4 regions of the Streptomyces sp. NPDC005899 genome follow, and region 1 is predicted to be linked to each of the others. Evidence: riboswitches for the same ligand, from Rfam matches in the RefSeq annotation. Region 1 holds a riboswitch; each other region holds the start of a gene.

The links. Region 1 has a riboswitch for cyclic di-AMP ahead of ABZ371_RS05630 (transglycosylase family protein). Riboswitches for the same ligand answer to the same signal wherever they lie in the genome.
Positions count from the first base shown of each region.
Region 2: it holds a riboswitch for cyclic di-AMP, as region 1 does, so the genes downstream of both, ABZ371_RS22065 (transglycosylase SLT domain-containing protein) here and ABZ371_RS05630 (transglycosylase family protein) in region 1, are expected to answer to the same signal.
Region 3: it holds a riboswitch for cyclic di-AMP, as region 1 does, so the genes downstream of both, ABZ371_RS14410 (M23 family metallopeptidase) here and ABZ371_RS05630 (transglycosylase family protein) in region 1, are expected to answer to the same signal.
Region 4: it holds a riboswitch for cyclic di-AMP, as region 1 does, so the genes downstream of both, ABZ371_RS22905 (LysM peptidoglycan-binding domain-containing M23 family metallopeptidase) here and ABZ371_RS05630 (transglycosylase family protein) in region 1, are expected to answer to the same signal.

Region 1 covers NZ_JBEXWB010000024.1:21,947-26,452, reverse strand. The annotation lists gene ABZ371_RS05640 (cytochrome P450) at 1-693, shown strand, start outside; gene ABZ371_RS05635 (transglycosylase family protein) at 799-1,854, shown strand; cyclic di-AMP (ydaO/yuaA leader) riboswitch at 2,145-2,313, shown strand; gene ABZ371_RS05630 (transglycosylase family protein) at 2,314-3,012, shown strand; gene eno (phosphopyruvate hydratase) at 3,339-4,506, shown strand, end outside.
Region 2 covers NZ_JBEXWB010000219.1:2,501-7,006, forward strand. The annotation lists gene ABZ371_RS22050 (NAD(P)H-dependent oxidoreductase) at 1-28, shown strand, start outside; gene ABZ371_RS22055 (SMI1/KNR4 family protein) at 330-923, shown strand; gene ABZ371_RS22060 (hypothetical protein) at 1,045-1,281, opposite strand; cyclic di-AMP (ydaO/yuaA leader) riboswitch at 1,637-1,822, shown strand; gene ABZ371_RS22065 (transglycosylase SLT domain-containing protein) at 1,827-2,726, shown strand; gene ABZ371_RS22070 (hypothetical protein) at 2,950-3,528, shown strand; gene ABZ371_RS22075 (SIS domain-containing protein) at 3,590-4,483, opposite strand.
Region 3 covers NZ_JBEXWB010000100.1:12,019-16,524, reverse strand. The annotation lists partial or broken gene ABZ371_RS14425 (GNAT family N-acetyltransferase) at 1-471, opposite strand, end outside; gene ABZ371_RS14420 (HPr family phosphocarrier protein) at 635-916, shown strand; gene ABZ371_RS14415 (GntR family transcriptional regulator) at 1,112-1,816, opposite strand; gene ABZ371_RS14410 (M23 family metallopeptidase) at 2,067-2,837, opposite strand; cyclic di-AMP (ydaO/yuaA leader) riboswitch at 2,851-3,018, opposite strand; gene ABZ371_RS14405 (pitrilysin family protein) at 3,257-4,506, opposite strand, start outside.
Region 4 covers NZ_JBEXWB010000235.1:90-4,595, reverse strand. The annotation lists gene ABZ371_RS22920 (XRE family transcriptional regulator) at 162-776, shown strand; gene ABZ371_RS22915 (DUF6126 family protein) at 834-1,007, shown strand; gene ABZ371_RS22910 (tyrosine-protein phosphatase) at 1,121-1,930, opposite strand; cyclic di-AMP (ydaO/yuaA leader) riboswitch at 2,357-2,517, shown strand; gene ABZ371_RS22905 (LysM peptidoglycan-binding domain-containing M23 family metallopeptidase) at 2,520-3,446, shown strand; gene ABZ371_RS22900 (SGNH/GDSL hydrolase family protein) at 3,643-4,470, shown strand.

The DNA.
Region 1 (4,506 bases):
CGCGGATACCTCGCCGAACTCATCCACCGCAAGAGGGAGGATCCCGGTGACGACCTGATCTCGGGGCTCATCCGGGCGAGCGACCACGGTGAGCACCTCACCGAGAACGAGGCCGCGGCGATGGCGTTCATCCTCCTCTTCGCCGGTTTCGAGACGACCGTGAATCTGATCGGCAACGGCACCTACGCCCTGTTGCGCGATCCGGAGCAGCGCGGACGGCTGCAGCGCTCCCTCGCCGCGGGCGAGGAGGGGCTGCTGGCCACCGGCATCGAGGAACTGCTGCGGTACGACGGTCCGGTGGAGCTGGCCACCTGGCGGTACGCGACCGAGCCCGTGACCCTCGGAGGGCAGGACATCGGGGTCGGGGACCCTGTCCTCGTGGTGCTGGCGGCCGCGGACCGCGACCCGGAGCGCTTCCGGGACGCGGACGTCCTGGACCTCGCGCGGAGTGACAATCAGCACCTCGGGTACGGCCACGGGATCCACTACTGCCTGGGAGCGCCGCTGGCCCGTCTGGAGGGGCGGACGGCGCTGGCCACCCTGCTGAGGCGACTTCCTGACCTGCGGCTCGCTCCGGAAGCCGACGACGTGCGGTGGCGCGGCGGGCTCATCATGCGCGGACTGCGCACTCTGCCCGTGGAGTTCGATCCCGGACAAAAGGGCACCGAAGGTGACAGTCTGTCAACTCCGTGACTTTCACGTGATCTCCCCTGCATCGACTTGTGACACACGTTCGAGTGCGGCTAGGTTCACCGTTCGACTCACCCGTCACATGTCAGTCACACGGAAGGCAATCCCATGGGCTCCGCGAACGGCAGACACCGTCGCCCTCGTCAGGCACCCGCCATCGTCGTCGCCGCGGGCGTGACGGGATCGGCCATCGCCATCCCGCTGCTCGGTGCGGCAGGTGCGCACGCCGCCGAGGCGTCGACCTGGGACCGGGTCGCCGAGTGCGAGAGCGGTGGCATGTGGAGCGCCGACCTCGGCAACGGCTACTACGGCGGCCTGCAGTTCTCGCAGGACACCTGGTCGGCCTACGGCGGCACGGCGTACGCGGCGCGGGCCGACCTCGCCAGCCGCTCGCAGCAGATCGCGGTCGCCGAGAAGATGCTGGACGCCAAGGGGCCGCAGGCGTGGCCCAGCTGTGCGGTGATCTCCGGTCTGGCGATGGACGACTCGCTGCCGGGCGTCGACCCGGGCGGTGACCCGAGCGCCGCACCGGCGGACTCCGCGAGTCCCTCGGACACGTCCGTGCCGGCGGCATCGGACGGGACCGGCAAGGCGGACAGGTCGGGCGCATCGGGCGCGAAGGGTGACGCCGGCGCGGGGGAGCGGGACGGAGAGGGTGCCGAGGGCGGCAAGGCCGCGGGTGCCGAGGCGTCCGGCAGTGCCGGCTCTCCTGCGTCGTCCCCCTCCGCCACCCCCTCGCCCGACGCCTCCGCCGACGCCGGAGCCGCACGGGGCGAGGATGTGACGGGCGGCAAGCACCGCGGCACCCCGGCTCCCGAGGCGAGCGCCGGGACGGGTGCGGAGAGCGACCGCGAGTCCGGCCGGCACGCCTCGCGCGGTGACGCCGAGGCGCGCAAGGGCGCGGCGGCGGGCCTCGGTGGCACGTACACCGTCCGCGAGGGCGACAACCTCTGGGCGATCGCCGACGCGCAGGAGCTGCCCGGCGGCTGGCCCGCTCTCTACGAGGCCAACAAGGACGAGCTGGGCTCCGACCCCGACCTCATCCTCCCGGGCCAGGATCTCGACCTCGGGGTCCACGAGGCGGCGGACTCCGCCACCGCGGACACGGAGGCAAGCGCGAAGACCGGGGCGGAGACCGGCGCGGGGTCCCCCGCCGGCGACTGATCGAAAACGGGAAAACACCCCGAAAACGGGGGTAGTTCAGAGGCCTATGTCCACTTATGCGTAAGTGAGACATGGGTCTCTTTGCTTCAACTGGCGCACCACGGCCGCCCGCTCGGCTCAGATCGCCTCCGACCTGCGGAAACGATTGACCTTGCGAGGGCGGTTCGCGCTGATAACCCGTTATGTCCATCTTTGAATGTCGGGGTTGCCTGTGTTTACGGTCGTAACCGCTCGCACCGCGGGCACCTTCGACCGTCACGCCGAATCCTGCCGTCGGCCGAAGGGGACAGACGCGTAAAGCGCCGTAGGCAGGAGCGGGGGACCCAGGTAAGTGCCGTGCCCGGCCGTCGAGAGACGGTCAGGACCGGCTTGGGGTGAAGTCGCCTGCCACAGCGGGCGACCGGGCGACTCACAGCCCGAACCCGACAGCTCACCTCGTAGGCGTCGGTGAGGAGAACCATGCTGCTTTCCAGCAAGGCCAAGCACCGCCGCTCGTCCAAGGCCGTCCGTGTCGCCACCCTGGCCACAGTCGCCGGCGCCGCCGTCGCCGTCCCGCTGATGGGTGCGACGGGCGCCTCCGCCGCCTCCGTCTCCACGTGGGACGCCGTCGCGCAGTGCGAGTCCGGTGGCAACTGGTCCATCAACACCGGCAACGGCTACTACGGCGGCCTGCAGTTCTCGGCGTCCAGCTGGGCGGCCGCCGGCGGTACGCAGTACGCCTCCCGGGCCGACCTGGCCACCAAGAGCCAGCAGATAGCCACCGCCGAGAAGCTTCTCGCCATGCAGGGCCCGGGTGCCTGGGCCTGCGCGGGAGCCGGCGGTCTGACGAACGACGGCGTGGACCCGGGTGTCGACACCGGCTCCGCGAAGAACGGCGACACGGCCCCGCAGGCCGCGCCGGAGCGCAAGGCCGAGCAGCCCACCACGCGCAGCGAGAAGCGCACGGCCCCCGAGGCCGAGAAGACCGTCACCACCCCGACCGGCGGCAAGGTCGCGAAGGGTGACGGCGAGTACAAGGTGAAGACCGGCGACACCCTCAGCAAGATCGCCGCTGCGGAGAACGTCAAGGGCGGCTGGCACAAGCTGTTCACGCTGAACGACGACATCGTCCAGAAGGCCGACCTGATCTTCCCGGGTCAGCAGCTCCACCTGAAGTAGTCCCGGAGCTCTCCTCCCTCCGGGACGAGGGTGCCCGTCGGCACCCGAAGTGCTCCCCGGCCCGGCGCGCTCACACCCCCCGTGTGCGCCGGGCCGGGGCGCGTCCACGGGTCCGCGGAGGGCCGGCGATGCCGGTGAGCGTTCAACCTTTGTAGTTACTGGCCAGTAAATTTCTGGAGATTCGCCCGGAATGCAGGCTCTTGGGTCCTTTTTCGTCCCAGGGGACGGGCGGTCGGCCGACGGAGCGGGCCGGGCCGGTTAGGCTCGTGTCGCAAGGCCACAGTGACCCTGCACATCCAGTGTCATATCCCAGAAGGAGATGCCTCGTGCCGTCCATCGACGTCGTCGTAGCCAGGGAAATCCTCGACTCCCGGGGCAACCCCACGGTCGAGGTCGAGGTCGGCCTCGACGACGGCAGCACGGGACGTGCTGCTGTTCCGTCCGGCGCCTCCACCGGCGCGTTCGAAGCCATCGAGCTTCGCGACGGTGACCCCAACCGCTACCACGGCAAGGGCGTCGAGAAGGCCGTCCTCGCCGTGATCGAGCAGATCGGCCCGGAGCTCGTCGGGTACGACGCCACCGAGCAGCGCCTCATCGACCAGGCGATGTTCGACCTGGACGCCACGGAGAACAAGGGCTCGCTCGGCGCCAACGCCATCCTCGGCGTCTCGCTCGCCGTGGCCCACGCGGCTTCCGAGGCATCCGACCTCCCGCTCTTCCGCTACCTCGGTGGCCCGAACGCGCACCTGCTGCCCGTTCCGATGATGAACATCCTGAACGGCGGCTCGCACGCCGACTCCAACGTGGACATCCAGGAGTTCATGATCGCGCCGATCGGCGCCGAGTCCTTCTCCGAGGCCCTGCGCTGGGGTGCGGAGATCTACCACACGCTGAAGAAGGTCCTGAAGACCAAGGGCCTGTCCACCGGTCTCGGTGACGAGGGCGGCTTCGCGCCGAACCTCGAGTCCAACCGCGCAGCCCTCGACCTCATCCTCGAGGCCGTCAAGGAGGCCGGTTACGTCCCCGGCCGCGACGTCGCGCTCGCGCTGGACGTCGCCGCGTCCGAGTTCTACAAGGACGGCGTCTACGAGTTCGAGGGCAAGTCCCGCTCGGCCGCCGAGATGACCGAGTACTACGAGGAGCTCGTCTCCGCGTACCCCCTGGTCTCCATCGAGGACCCGCTGTACGAGGACGACTGGGCCGGCTGGAAGGTCATCACCGACAAGCTCGGCTCCAAGGTGCAGATCGTCGGCGACGACCTCTTCGTCACCAACCCCGAGCGCCTGGCCCGCGGCATCGAGGAGGGCTCGGCCAACGCGCTGCTCGTGAAGGTCAACCAGATCGGTTCGCTCACCGAGACGCTGGACGCCGTCGAGCTCGCGCAGCGCAACGGCTTCAAGTGCATGATGTCCCACCGCTCCGGTGAGACCGAGGACGTCACCATCGCCGACCTCGCCGTCGCGGTGAACTGCGGCCAGATCAAGACCGGCGCAC
Region 2 (4,506 bases), on a different contig from region 1:
GACGGTCGCCGCCGGCCTGATGGACTGACGGTGTGCCTCCGGCGGCGCCCCCTGACGGCGCGGGCCGGGGGTTCGCGCGGTGGCCCGCCCCACCGCCTCGGCGCGCGGCCCGGCCGGTGCTCCCGCCGCCCGCCCTCGCGGCGGTGTGATGCATGGGACCTGCGTATCGCTGGATTCTGTGGGAGGAGCGGGTCCTCCCGTGGACAGGCGGGAGTCGCCAGGTGCGGGTACGGGGCATGAGCGGCTGGATTCCGCGGACCCGGCGGATCGGGCGGAGCGCGGGACGAGGGCGGCCGGCGTTACCGGGGCCCATCGAGGCCCTCGGGCCCTTGCTGCCGACCACGTACGGAATCGACGAGCAGGTCGACTGGGCGGTGGCCGAAGCCCGCTGGGGTGCCCGCTTCCCGGCGGACTACAAGGCCTTCATGCGGGCCTACGGGGAGGGCTCGGTGGACGACGCGATCGTCGTCCACCGCCCGCTGCCCGTGGACGCCGGGGAGGGGGAACGGACGCCCGACGCCATGGCCGAGCGGACCGTCGCCGTACGGCAGGTGTGGAGGGCGGAGGCCGACGAGGTGTGGGCCGATCCCGCCGGCCCGGACCTGCTGCTCGACCCCGGTTCCCTGCTCGCCTGGGGGGCTACCGCCGAGGCCGCCGTCCTGTGCTGGCTGACGATGGACGAGGACCCCGACCGCTGGCCCGTGGTGGTCTGCGGAGACCGCTCCGCGCCCGCTTTCGCGCTGTACCGCTTCGGGATGGCCGAGTTCCTGCGCAGACTGCTGACCGGCGGCTTCGACATGTCACCGGTGACCGTGGACGGCACGGCGCGGACGCGCCCCCACACGTTCGTCAGCCGGGCCGTGCAGCGGGCCCGCCGTGGAGCCGGCCTCGACCCCTGGACGGGTGCGCCGATGGCCGGCTGAGCCGAAGCCACGGCAGGGCCGGGACCGTCGGGGCCAACCCCCGACGTGCCACCGGCCCGAGCCGGCCACCGGGTCATGACGTGCTCACGGGGCCCCGGCTCCGGCGGCCGGGGCCCCGGGCTCAATGACGCCTCCAGGTGAGCTTGCCGCCGCCCACCCACCGCACGACGGCCGGGTCGTCGAGGTCGTGGACGGTGATACCGGCGGCCGAAGCGGCGAGCAGCACGTCCGTCATCGAGGCCGCCCCGCCGACGACCTCGCCGTCGATCTCGACGATGCGGAAGGGCGGGTCCCCGGGCTGGACGGGCAGGACGGTGATCCGTGGCTTCGAGAGGTCGGGGTTCACGCTTTCGGTCATACGGAGACGCGTTCCACGCGACGACCCTCGGTATGCCCACACTTGAGGCAACTGAGTCGTATGCCCGATTTAGGTTCTTTCTTGAGTTAATACCTTAATTTCCATACGGGTGTTGTCGAGGGCCTCGCTGTCGCCGCGCGGCGCAAATCGCCCTTATCGGGCGCCGTGACCAGCGTCACCCCACGCGTCCGGGACGCTGTCACGCCCCACCCGGTTCCCTTGCGCCCCAGAGAAGTTGAGAGTGGCGTGTGGGGTCGGTTACATGAATGCGCATGAATTGATCTTGCCTGTGAATTGTGATCACGAATTCGGGGCTTGTTCCTTTCGGCATTTCTCGCCTACGGTCACCATCACTCCGGATGGAACGCCGAATCCTGCCGCCGTCCGGGAACCCGACCACATCTCGTACGGCAGGAGCGGGGGACCCAGGTAAGCGCCGATCCGGTATCCGGAACGGCTCGGGGTGAAGTCGCATTCGCATGCGGCCGGGCATCTCCAGCCCGAACCCGACAGCTCACTTCGCAGGCGACGGAGAGGAATTCAGCATGCCCGCAAAGTCCAAGCACCGTCGTTCCAGGGCCAGTTCGCTCACCCGCGGCATCATCGCCGTGAGCACGGGTGGGGCCGCCCTCGCCCTCCCCGTGATCGGCGCGACCGGAGCGTCCGCCGCACCGGCGCACCCGGTGGCCGTGGAAAAGGCGACGACGTCGACTTCCGTGTCCGGCAAGGAAATTGCCGCACACAAGTCCGCACCCGTCACCTATTCCGTGATCTTGGGTGATTCCCTTTCCAAGATCGCCCGTGACCATTCCGTGAGCGGTGGCTGGCAGGAGCTGTACAACGGCAACCGAAAGGCTGTCGGCGGTAACCCGGACCTGATTCACCCCGGCCTGAAGCTGACCATCGGCGCCAAGTCCTCCGGTAATGCGGCGGACGCCGCGGGTAAGGACGGGAAGAAGGCCGGAAACGCGGCCGAGGCCGATTCCGCCACCTCCGCCTCCCCGGACGGCGCCGAGCGGAGCACCGACCGCGCGGACCGCTCCGAGCGGACCACGGAGCTCGCCGCGCAGGGTGCGCCGGCCGCCGTCGCCACCGAGGCCGTAGCCGCCGAACCGGTCGCGTACACGAACGACCTCGACGGCTGGATCAAGGAGTCGCTGGCCGTCATGGCCGAGCACGGCATCCCCGGCACCTACGAGGGCATCCACCGCAACATCATGCGCGAGTCCTCGGGCAACCCGCTGGCCATCAACAACTGGGACATCAACGCGATCAACGGAGTCCCCTCCAAGGGGCTGCTCCAGGTCATCGACCCCACGTTCCAGGCCTACCACGTGCCCGGTACGTCGATGGACAGCTACGACCCGGTCGCCAACATCACGGCAGCGTGCAACTACGCGGCCGACCGGTACGGCTCGATCGACAACGTGTTCGGTGCCTACTGAGCAGTGACCGCGTGACAGCGGACCACCGCGTCTGACGGGTGGTGCGGGTTCTGACGGGCCCGCACCACCCGTCTTCGCGTGCGCGGGACGACGGGAAGGCTGTGCACGCCGCCCGGAGCGGACGTCGGCCGCAGTGCCCGCACGGGGTGCGGGCGTACGTGTCCTGGGCCCCCGGCTCCCGGGCGACTGGTCACGTACAGGTTCGTCGTCCATACTGCCCGCCGTGGAGCAGCGCATAGATTCCAACACGAAGCCAGCGTTCGCCGCGGGCACGGACCCGGCGTACATCCCCGGCCTGACGGCCCCTGCCCCCGCGCGGACGGAGGAGGAAGCGGAGAAGGCGCCCGAGGGAGCCGACGTGCCCGCCGGGTCGCGGAGCCCGGCTGACGCCGCGGCTGCCGGTGACGAGGCGCGGGAGTCCACCGAGAGGGCCGCGGCGGACGACCCGGCGGATCGGGAGGACGCCGACGGCTCTGCGGCAGGGCGCGACGCGGACCCCGCAGAGGCGGAGCCCGCGGCGGAAGGGCCCGTCTTCGAGGTCAGTGACCGGCGCGGGTCCATCCGGGTCGACCGGGACGGTGTCCGGTTCACGCTGGACGACCAGGAGGCGGAGTTCGACTGGTCCGAGATCGGCGCTGTCGAGGTCAAGACCGCCCGCTTCGGGCGCCGGTTCACCGTCACCGTCCACCTGTCGAGCCGCCGGTGGTTCAACGCGGAGGTCGAGGCGGCGGCCCGGAGCAGCCTCGCGCAGTGGACCGCGGACCTCGACGCGGCGCTCGACGCCCACTTCGACGAGGCCTGACCCGGTCGCGTGACGCGGGTGCCGGGCCCCGCCCGCCCGGCACCCGCGTCCGTACGTGAAGTCAGGCGCCGGCCGCTCCACCGAGGACCACCGACCGGGTCAGGTGGCGGGGCCGGTCCGGATCGAGGCCCTGGGCGAGTGCCCGGGCGATCGCGAGCCGCTGCACCCTGACCAGATCCGCCAGCGGGTCCAGGCCGCTCTCCACCCAGCGGGCACCGGTCGCCCGCACCTGCTCGGCCAAGCCCCGCGGTGCGGTGCCGAACATCCAGGTGGCCGTCCCGGCCGTGGCGATACTGATGGGGCCGTGGCGGTACTCCATCGCCGGATACGACTCCGTCCAGGACAGCGACGCCTCCTTCATCTTGAGCGCCGCCTCGTTGGCCAGCCCCACCGTCCACCCCCGGCCCAGGAAGCTGAACTGGGTGCACGCCGCCAGTCCTTCGGGCAGCGGCTCGGCCAGCGCGGTCTCCGCGTCCCGCACGGCCTCCTCGCGGTGCAGCCCGAGGTGGGCCCGGAAGAGGGTCAGGGCCGTCGTGGCGAACCGGGTCTGCACGACCGACCGTTCGTCGGCGAAGTCGAGCACGACCACCTCGTCGGCGGCCTGCACGACCGGGGCGGCGGGGTCGGCCGTCACCGCCAGGGTGGCCGTGGTCCCGCGCAGCCGGAGCAGCAGGTCGAGCACCTCCGTCGTCGTCCCCGAGCGGGTCAGGGCCACGACCCGGTCGTACCGGCGGCCGAAGGGGAACTCCGAGGCGGCGAACGCGTCGGACTCGCCCTGGCCGGACTCCTCGCGGAGCGAGGCGTAGGCCTGGGCCATGTAGTAGGAGGTGCCGCAGCCGACCACGGCGATGCGCTCACCCGTCGTGGGAAGGGCCGCGGCGCGGTCGACGGCGACCCGGGCCGCGCGGCGCCAGCACTCGGGCTGGCCGGCCGTCTCGGTCTCGACATGAGACATGTCCACACTCCGCTTCCACTGCT
Region 3 (4,506 bases), on a different contig from region 1:
GGCGGGCAGTACCTCCGCGGCGAAGCGGCGGATGCCCCGCTCCCGGGCGACGGCGGCGATGTGCTCCAGGAGCGCCGACGCCACGCCGCGGCCCTGGTGCGCGTCCTGGACGAGGAAGGCGACCTCGGCCTCGTCGGCGGGGGCGGAGGCGGGTCTCCCCAGGTCGTCGATCCGGTCGTAGCGGACGGTGGCGATGAACTCGCCGCCGATCGTGACCGCCAGGCCGACCCGGTCGACGTAGTCGTGATGGGTGAAGCGGTGCACGTCCCTGGCCGAGAGGCGCGGGTACGGAGCGAAGAAGCGGTAGTACTTCGACTCGGCGGAGACCTGTTCGTAGAAGCTGACCAGCCGCTCGGCGTCGTCCGTGGTGATGGGCCGGATGCGCGCCGTGCCACCGTCCCGGAGCACCACGTCGGCCTCCCAGTGGTCGGGGTACGCGTAGTGCGGACTCTGCTCCGGGGTCGGCTCCATGGACAGAGCCTACGACCCGGCACACCGGTCGCGGCGGGTCCGGGGGCGGGGCACGCTGGGTGATGTCGCCCGGCGGTGGGCGACGCGCCGTAGCCGGGCACGGCAGCATGCGCCGCATGAGACACTGGTCTAGACAACCCATTGATACGTGAAGGGCAGAACCATGGCTGAGCGCCGCGTCAACGTCGGTTGGACCGAGGGCCTGCACGCCCGCCCCGCTTCCATCTTCGTCCGTGCCGCCACGGCTTCCGGCGTTCCTGTGACGATCGCCAAGGCCGACGGCAACCCGGTCAACGCGGCCTCCATGCTCGCGGTGCTCGGCCTGGGCGCCCAGGGCGGCGAGGAGATCGTGCTGGCTTCCGAGGCCGACAACGCCGAGGCCGCCCTGGACCGCCTGGCGAAGCTGGTCGCCGAGGGTCTCGAGGAGCTTCCCGAGACCGTCTGAACCGGCCGGTTCCCACCGGGACCGCATCGAGCGCCCGAGCCGCGGCACCCCTTCGGGGAGCCGCGGCTCCGCCGTTCCCGGAAGCACTCCCGAATTCCCCAAGGGGAACGCAGGTACCGAAAGGCATGAATAGCGCGATCGGGCAGCGAAAAGAAAGCCCTGCGCGCATTACCTTCTTTGTATACGGCGCCTTTGTTAATGGCGCACGCCTGCGGTGTTTACGGCATGTTGCGAAGTACTCACCCTCGCCGCTCCCGCCCCGCGCGCCGCCCGGTCCGTGCGGCGCAACCGGTGCGCGGCGGTGGCCTGCTCCGCGTGCCGGGCCGCGAGCAGCCTCGCCCTCTCCACGTCACCGCGGGCCACGGCGTCCACGATGGCGCCGTGCTCGGCCCACGAGTCGGCCGGGCGGACCGGCCGCTCCACCGTGTACATCCAGGCGATCTTGTGCCGGAGCTGGGTGAGCAGCGCGATCAGGGCGGGGCTCCCGGACGCCTGCGCCAGCGTCTCGTGGAACCAGCCGCCCAGCGAGCGCAGATCCTCCCCCTCGCCCCGCCGCACCCGCTCCTGACCGAGCCTGACCAGGCCGCGGAGCACCTTGAGGTGCGCCTCGGTCCGGCGCTGCGCCGCCCGGGCGGCGCCCAGCGGCTCCAGGAGCATCCGGATCTCCAGCAGGTCGGCGGCCTCCTGCTCCGTCGGCTCGGCCACGCAGGCTCCGGCATGCCGGCGGGTGACGACGAACCCCTCGGACTCCAGCGTCCGCAGCGCCTCCCGCACCGGGACGCGGGAGACGCCGTAGCGGCGCGCGAGCACCTCTTCGGTCAGGCGGCTGCCGCGCTCGAAGACACCTGAGACGATGTCGTCACGGACCGCCGTGCATACCGAATGCGCGGGAATGCGCATGTCCGAACCTCCGTCTTGATCCCCGCGGAACGCGGCCGACCGACGCCTGTTCTGTGACTCTATTGCAATCCATCGCGATTTCCGACGGAGAGCCGGAATTCATTTGTATTCGCTGCCCGCCGTACGACTCGGCCGCCGGCCGAGACCCACTCCGCCGGCCGGGCACGCCGAAGGCCCCGGCGGGATGCCGGGGCCTGGAGGGCGGACGCGGTGCCGGGCGATGCCGGACCCGTCAGGGCTGCCGGAGCCGTCAGAGCATGACGCCGTGCGCACGGAGGTAGGCGACGGGGTCCATGTCCGAGCCGTACTCCGGCGTCGTCCGCGCCTCGAAGTGCAGGTGCGGACCGGTGGAGTTGCCGGTCGAGCCGGACAGGCCGATCTGCTGGCCCGAGGTGACGCTCTGCCCGACGGAGACGCCGATCGAGGAGAGGTGGCCGTACTGGGTGTACGTGCCGTCCGTCATCCGGAGCACGATGTTGTTGCCGTACGCACCGCCCCAGCCCGCCTCGACGACCGTACCGGCGCCGACCGCGACGACGGAGCTGCCGGAGGCCGCGCGGAAGTCCACACCGGAGTGGCTCCCGGAGGACCAGAGCGCGCCACCGGACCGGTAGCCGGTGGTCACGGAGGAGCCTGCGACCGGGAGACGGAAGGCGTTGAGCCTGGCACGCTCCTCGGCGCGGGCGGCCCGCGCCTTCGCCTCACGCGCCTCCGCGGCGCGGGCCTCGGCCCTGCGCTTCGCCTCGGCCTCCGCCCTGGCCTTCGCCGCGACGTCGGCCTGGTGCCGCTGGGCCTCGGCCTGGGCGGCGATCCGGCCGGCGAGGGTGGTGCCGATGGCAGTGGCCTGGGTGAGCCCGGTGTCGCTGACGGAGGGCGCCTCGGCCTCCGCGGCGAGGGCGGGGGACGCCGTGGCGCCCATGACGCCGGCGGTGGCCAGGGCAGCGATGCCGGCGGCCCGGGCACTGTGGCGCGACAGGCGGCTCGGGGCACGGTGCTTCCCGGTGGCACGGGTGAACGGCATTGAGGGGCTGATCCTTTCCTTCCTTCTCGCCTACCGGGTTAGCTGACGGGTTCGGAGCAGGAAGGTCTCCTACGGGTCCCCGCACCTCTCGTGAGACACGGGCATCCGATTCACCCCAGGGACTGCGTGGGTCCCCGGCTCCCCAGGCTCGCGCCTGACGGGGACTCGGCGATGGCTGCCCGGCGCCGCGGACGCGGCAGATGTCCGACGGACAGCCGGATCGACGCTAGGCCGGACCCCTGTCGATCACCAAACGGACACGGCCTCGTGTCACACATCCCACAGGGCATACAGCACCGGACGCCTTCAAGACGGACAAAAGGGAGCGGGTGGAAGGAACGGACAGAAGGGGGCGGCCCCCGGCGAGCACCTCTCGCCGGGGCCCGCCCCCTTTCTGCCGTCCCGTCAGCCCGGAGGGGTCAGCCGCTGACGACCGACACCTCACCGATGCCCAGCGCCCTGACGGGATCCGCGATCTGCGCGGCGTCCCCGACGAGGACGGTGACCAGACGGTCCACCGGGAAGGCGTTGACCACCGCGGCGGTCGCCTCCACGGTGCCGGTCTCGGCCAGGCGCGCGTACAGCCGGGCCTGGTAGTCGTCCGGCAGGTGCTGCTCCACCTGGTCGGCGAGGGTCCCCGCGACGGAGGCGGCCGTCTCGTACTTCAGCGGGGCCACCCCGACGAGGTTCTGCACGGCGGTCTCCCGCTCGGCGTCGGTGAGTCCCTCGGCCGCCAGGGTCCGCAGGACCGTCCACAGGTCCTGGAGCGCCGGACCGGTGGACTCCGTGTCCACGGAACCGCTGATGGCGAGCATCGCGGCCCCGGTCGCCCCGGAGGACGAGCCGGGCGCCGTCGAACGCAGCACCTGCGCGAAGGCCCGGACCCCGTAGGTGTAGCCCTTCTCCTCGCGCAGCACCCGGTCCAGCCGCGAGGTGAGGGTGCCGCCGAGGCAGTACGTGCCGAGCACCTGGGCCGGCCACACGCTGTCGTGCCGGTCCGCACCGATCCGGCCGATCAGCAGCTGCGTCTGTACGGCGCCGGGCCGGTCCACGATGACGACCCGCCCGGTGTCGTCCGCGGTGATCGGCGGTACCGGACGCGCCCGGCCCGCGTCGCCCGACCAGTCGCCGACCGTCTCGGCCAGCAGCGCGTCCAGGTCCACACCGGTGAGGTCGCCGACGACGACGGCCGTCGCCGTGGAGGGGCGGACGTGCGCGTCGAAGAAGGCGCGCACGGCGGCGGCGTCGATCCGGCGCACCGTCTCCTCGGTGCCCTGGCGCGGACGGGACATCCGGGCCGTGGCCGGGAAGAGCGCCTTGGAGAGCTGTTTGGCGGCGCGCCTGGCCGGATTGGCCTGCTCGTGCGGGATCTCGTCGAGCCGGTTGCCGACGAGGCGCTCGATCTCGCTCTCGGCGAAGGCCGGGGCGCGCAGCGCTTCGGCGACCAGCCCGAGGGCCTTGGCCAGCCGGGACACCGGGACCTCCAGGGACACACGGAGGCCGGGGTGGTCGGCGTGCGCGTCCAGGGTGGCGCCGCAGCGCTCCAGCTCGGCGGCGAACTCCTCCGCGGAGTGCTTGTCCGTGCCCTCGGACAGCGCTCGCGCCATGATCGTGGCGACGCCGTCCAGGCCCTCCGGCTCGGCGTCCAGCGGCGCGTCCAGGAAGATCT
Region 4 (4,506 bases), on a different contig from region 1:
GTGCGCCGGCCCGTGCCCCCGTCCTGAGCCGGTGGGCGGTGGCGGGCGGTGGTGGGTGCCGGTCCGGTGGTGGGTCCGGTGCGGTCCGTGGCTCCGGCGCCGCGTTTTGCCTCGTAGGTAAGAAAGTTGCCTGTGAGGAAAGACGCTGGCTCAATGGAGGCATGAACCCTCCAGAGGCAGGACCGCACACAGAGCTGCCGGGTATCGCGCCCCGCCTGCGTGACCTGCGCCGCAACCGGGGCCTCACCCTGGAGGGCGCCGCCCGGCGGGCCGGGCTCTCCCCGGCCCACCTGTCCCGGCTGGAGACCGGCAACCGCCAGCCTTCGCTGCCCATGCTGCTCGGCCTCGCCAGAATCTACGGTACGACGGTCTCCGAGCTGCTCGGTGAGATGCCGCCCGAACGTGACGCGATCGTCCGGGGCGGACCGCTCGGGGGAGCGGGCGCCGAGGCCGACGGCTGGCTGTACCGCCAGGCGGGCGGCTCCGGCCGCGCCATGCAGGCGCTGCGGGTCCACGTGCCGTACGGCACCCAGGGCGACCTGGTCCGCGTCCATCCCGGCGAGGAGTGGCTGTACGCCCTGGACGGCCGGCTGAGGGTCGTGCTCGGCGAGACCGTGCACGACCTCGGGCCCGGCGACAGCGCGCACTTCGACTCGCTCACGCCGCACCGGATCGCGGCACTCGCCCGCGGGGGTGCCCAGCTCCTCTTCGTCCACACGCTGCTGCAGAGCCCCACCGCCGAACTGTGCCTGGGCGGCGGACCCCAGCGCTTCTGACCTCCGACGGGCCCCGCCCGGAAGCCCCCGGCCACGTGGCCGCAAGGAAGGAACCCCATGTCCGACTCGGAGCACTACGACCCACTGACGCCGCGCCGGCCGCAGGGGCAGGACACCCAGGAGCGCAAGATGCCCCGGGGCGTCATCATCCGGCTGTTCGCCTACCTGGTGGCCGGGCACGTCGTCGCCGCGTTCCTCTTCCTCCTGTTCACCGTGGCGGGCAAGGGCTGACCGGGCCGGCCCCGACCGGCCGCCGCCTGAGCGCGAGCACAGGCGGACGACGGGCGGATCGGGGCTCGGCGCCGACAGGGTGCGCGGTGCGGACCGGGGGAGCGATGTGTTCCCTACGCGTCCTCGAGGAGCCGTTCACGCAGCCTCTCGCGGGTCTCCGCGGACAGCTTCAGGCCCTCCTGGAGGTAGCGGTCCGTGCTGCCCCAGGTCTCCCGGATCGTGGTGAAGGCGGCGGCGAGGTACTCCGGGTGCGCGCCGAACAGCGGATTCAGAAGCTCCAGCACCTCCTGCGACATCCCCACGGACGAGGTGTCGCTGCGCTTGATGCGGTAGCGGCGGTGCGCGTCGTTGGACTTGAGGTAGTCCGCCTCGATGGCTTCCTCCTCCACACCGACGGCCAGCAGCGAGACGGCGATCGACAGCCCGGCCCGGTCCTTGCCGGCGGCGCAGTGCATGAGCGCTGGCACGCTGTCCCGTGCCAGTGCGTGCAGCACGCGGCTGTGCTCGGCGGTGCGGTCCGTGATGATGGCCCGGTACGAGGCGATCATGCGCGCCGTGCCCTTGCCGTCGGCGAGGATCGAGCGCAGCTGCTGGATGTCCCCGTCCCGCACCAGGCGCCAGAACTCGGCGCCGTCGGCCGGGTCGGAGAGCGGAATGCTGACATTCCGGACGCCCGGCAACTCCACATCGTCTCCGTCGAGCTTGCGGTCGGCGGCGTTGCGGAAGTCGAACACCGTGTGCAGGCCGAGGCCGGCGAGGAACGCGGCGTCCGCCTCGGTGGCGTGTGCCAGGTGACCGCTGCGGTAGAGGCGCCCGAGGCGCACCCTCCGGCCGTCGACGGTCGGCAGACCGCCCACGTCGCGGAAGTTGCGGACACCCGTGAGTTCGATGTCCGTCGGCGGAACCTCTGGCAGCTGCGTCACAAGGACTCCTGAAGTGTCTGGCGCCGGCGCCGCTCGCCGGCGAAGGGCACGCTCGCGACGATACGACATGGGTGCATCCAGCAACTTGGTGACCTCGGCCCGCGCACGGCCTCCCGGTCCGGAGCGTCTGAAGGCCGCGTGCGACATGTCCGTATTGGTGCTTTTAGTAGAACATGCCGTTCTTATGCGGGAGATGGGTGGCCCCAGGTGACCGGGATCATATCCGTGACGGTGTGTGGCGGAACTGCGGACGGGTATTCCCGATGCCGCGCGGAAAGCCAAGATCGGTAATCCACGGAGTGTGACCGGAATTCGGAAGCGGAAATGAAGCGCTCATTCCGGTCGGCGGGAGACGGCTTGTTCCCCACGTCCCGACTCGCTTACGGTCACCGTCAATCCGGACGGAACGCCTAATCCTGCCGCCGCCCGGAATCCGCACCGACTCACGTGTGGCAGGAGCGGGGGAACCAGGTAAGCCGCCGACCGGAGGGATCCGGGACGGCTCGGGGTCAAGTCGCGTCCACCGCGGCCGGGCATCTCCAGTCCGCACCCGACAGCTCACCTCGCAGGCGCCGGAGAGGAAAGCACCATGCCCGCAAAGGGTAAGCACCGCCGTACGAAGACCGGGCCGATCTCGCGTGGCGTCATCGCCGCGGGGGCCGGCGGCGCCGTCCTCGCCCTTCCGCTGATCGGCGCCACGGGCGCCAACGCGGCGGAGCAGGCCGCCCCGGCCGTCAAGCCGGCAGCCGCGGCGGCCCAGGCCGCCCCGACCGCGTCGGTGGCGAAGAAGCAGAGCGCCCCCACGACCTACTCCGTGGTCTCCGGTGACTACCTGTCGAAGATCGCGGCCGAGCAGAAGGTCGAGGGCGGCTGGCAGAAGCTGTACAAGGACAACCGCGAGGTCGTCGGCGACAACCCGAGCCTGATCCTCCCGGGCATGAAGCTGATCCTCGGCGCCAAGGCGTCGGCCCCCGCCGAGAAGGCCGCGCCCGCGAAGCCGGCTCCGTCCGAGCCCGCCCCGAAGGCCGCGGCGCCCAAGGCCGCCGCCCCGGCGGAGAAGACCGCCGACGCCACCGCCGCCTCCGCGGCGACGGACGAGAGCAACGGCTCCGGCTACACCACCCCGGTGGCGGGCGCCGGCGTCACCACCCAGTACCACGCCGCCGGTTCCAGCTGGTCCAGCGGTTACCACACCGGCTCCGACTTCCAGGCGGCCTCCGGCACGAGCGTCCGGTCCATCGGCCCCGGCACCGTGGTCTCGGCCGGCTGGAGCGGTGCGTACGGCAACGAGATCGTCATCCAGCACAGCGACGGCATGTACTCCCAGTACGCCCACCTGTCCTCGCTCGAGGTCTCGGCCGGCCAGACCGTCACCGGCGGCCAGCAGATCGGCCTCTCCGGTTCCACCGGCAACTCCACCGGCCCGCACCTCCACTTCGAGGTCCGCACCGGCCCGGGCTACGGCTCGGACGTCGACCCGATCGCCTACCTGCGCTCGCACGGCGTCTCCATCTGACGCAGCCGCGAGGCGTGGCGGCCGTGTCGGGCAGTGGTCCGGCAGAACGGCAGGGAAGAGGGGCGGTGCGCGGCGGCGCACCGCCCCTCTTCTTATTCCGGCTTTACCAAAATCTGACCGGGTGGTCTATCTCACCACCCGTCAACCCCGTATTACGGTCGCGTAGGTCACATTCGAGGGTGCAGGATATTCCCTTGTGGCAGACGATTCGAGAAACACACAACGAGGCATCATCGGGTCGTACGCAGCGATTGGCGACAGCTTCACCGAGGGCGTCGGAGACCCCGGCCCCGACGGGAGACTGGTCGGCTGGGCGGACCGTTTCGCCGTCCTCCTCGCGGACCAGCTCCCGGTACCCGACGCGGCGGCCGGACCGGTGGACGACCCGCACGGGCATTTCCGATACGCCAATCTCGCCGTACGCGGGCGCCTCCTCGACCAGATAGTCGCGGAGCAGGTGCCGCGCGCCAAGGAACTGGCCCCCGACCTGGTCAGCTTCTGCGCGGGCGGCAACGACATCATCCGGCCGGGCTCCGACCCGGACGACGTGGCCGAACGCTTCGAGCGCGCGGTCGCGGACCTCACGCGGGCGGTCGGCACCGTGATGGTCACCACCGGCTTCGACACCCGTGGCATCCCGGTGCTGCGGCACCTGCGCGGCAAGATCGCCACGTACACCGCCCACGTCCGCTCCATCGCCGACCGCTACGACTGCCCGGTCCTGGACCTGTGGTCCCTGCGGTCCGTCCAGGACAGGCGTGCCTGGGACACCGACCGGCTGCACCTCTCGGCCGAGGGACACACCCGGGTCGCACTGCGTGCCGCCCAGGTCCTGGGCATCGAGGTGCCGGCCGACCCCGACCAGGTGTGGCCCCCGCAGGTGCAGCGCGGGACGCTCGAAGTGCGGCGTGACGACATCCTCTGGGCACGTGAGTACCTCGTCCCCTGGATCGGGCGCCGGATCCGCGGCGAGTCGTCCGGCGACCACGTCGCGGCCAAGCGGCCCGACCTGCTGCCGCTCTGAGAGGCCCCGCCCGGCGAAAGCCCTCCGCCGGCACGC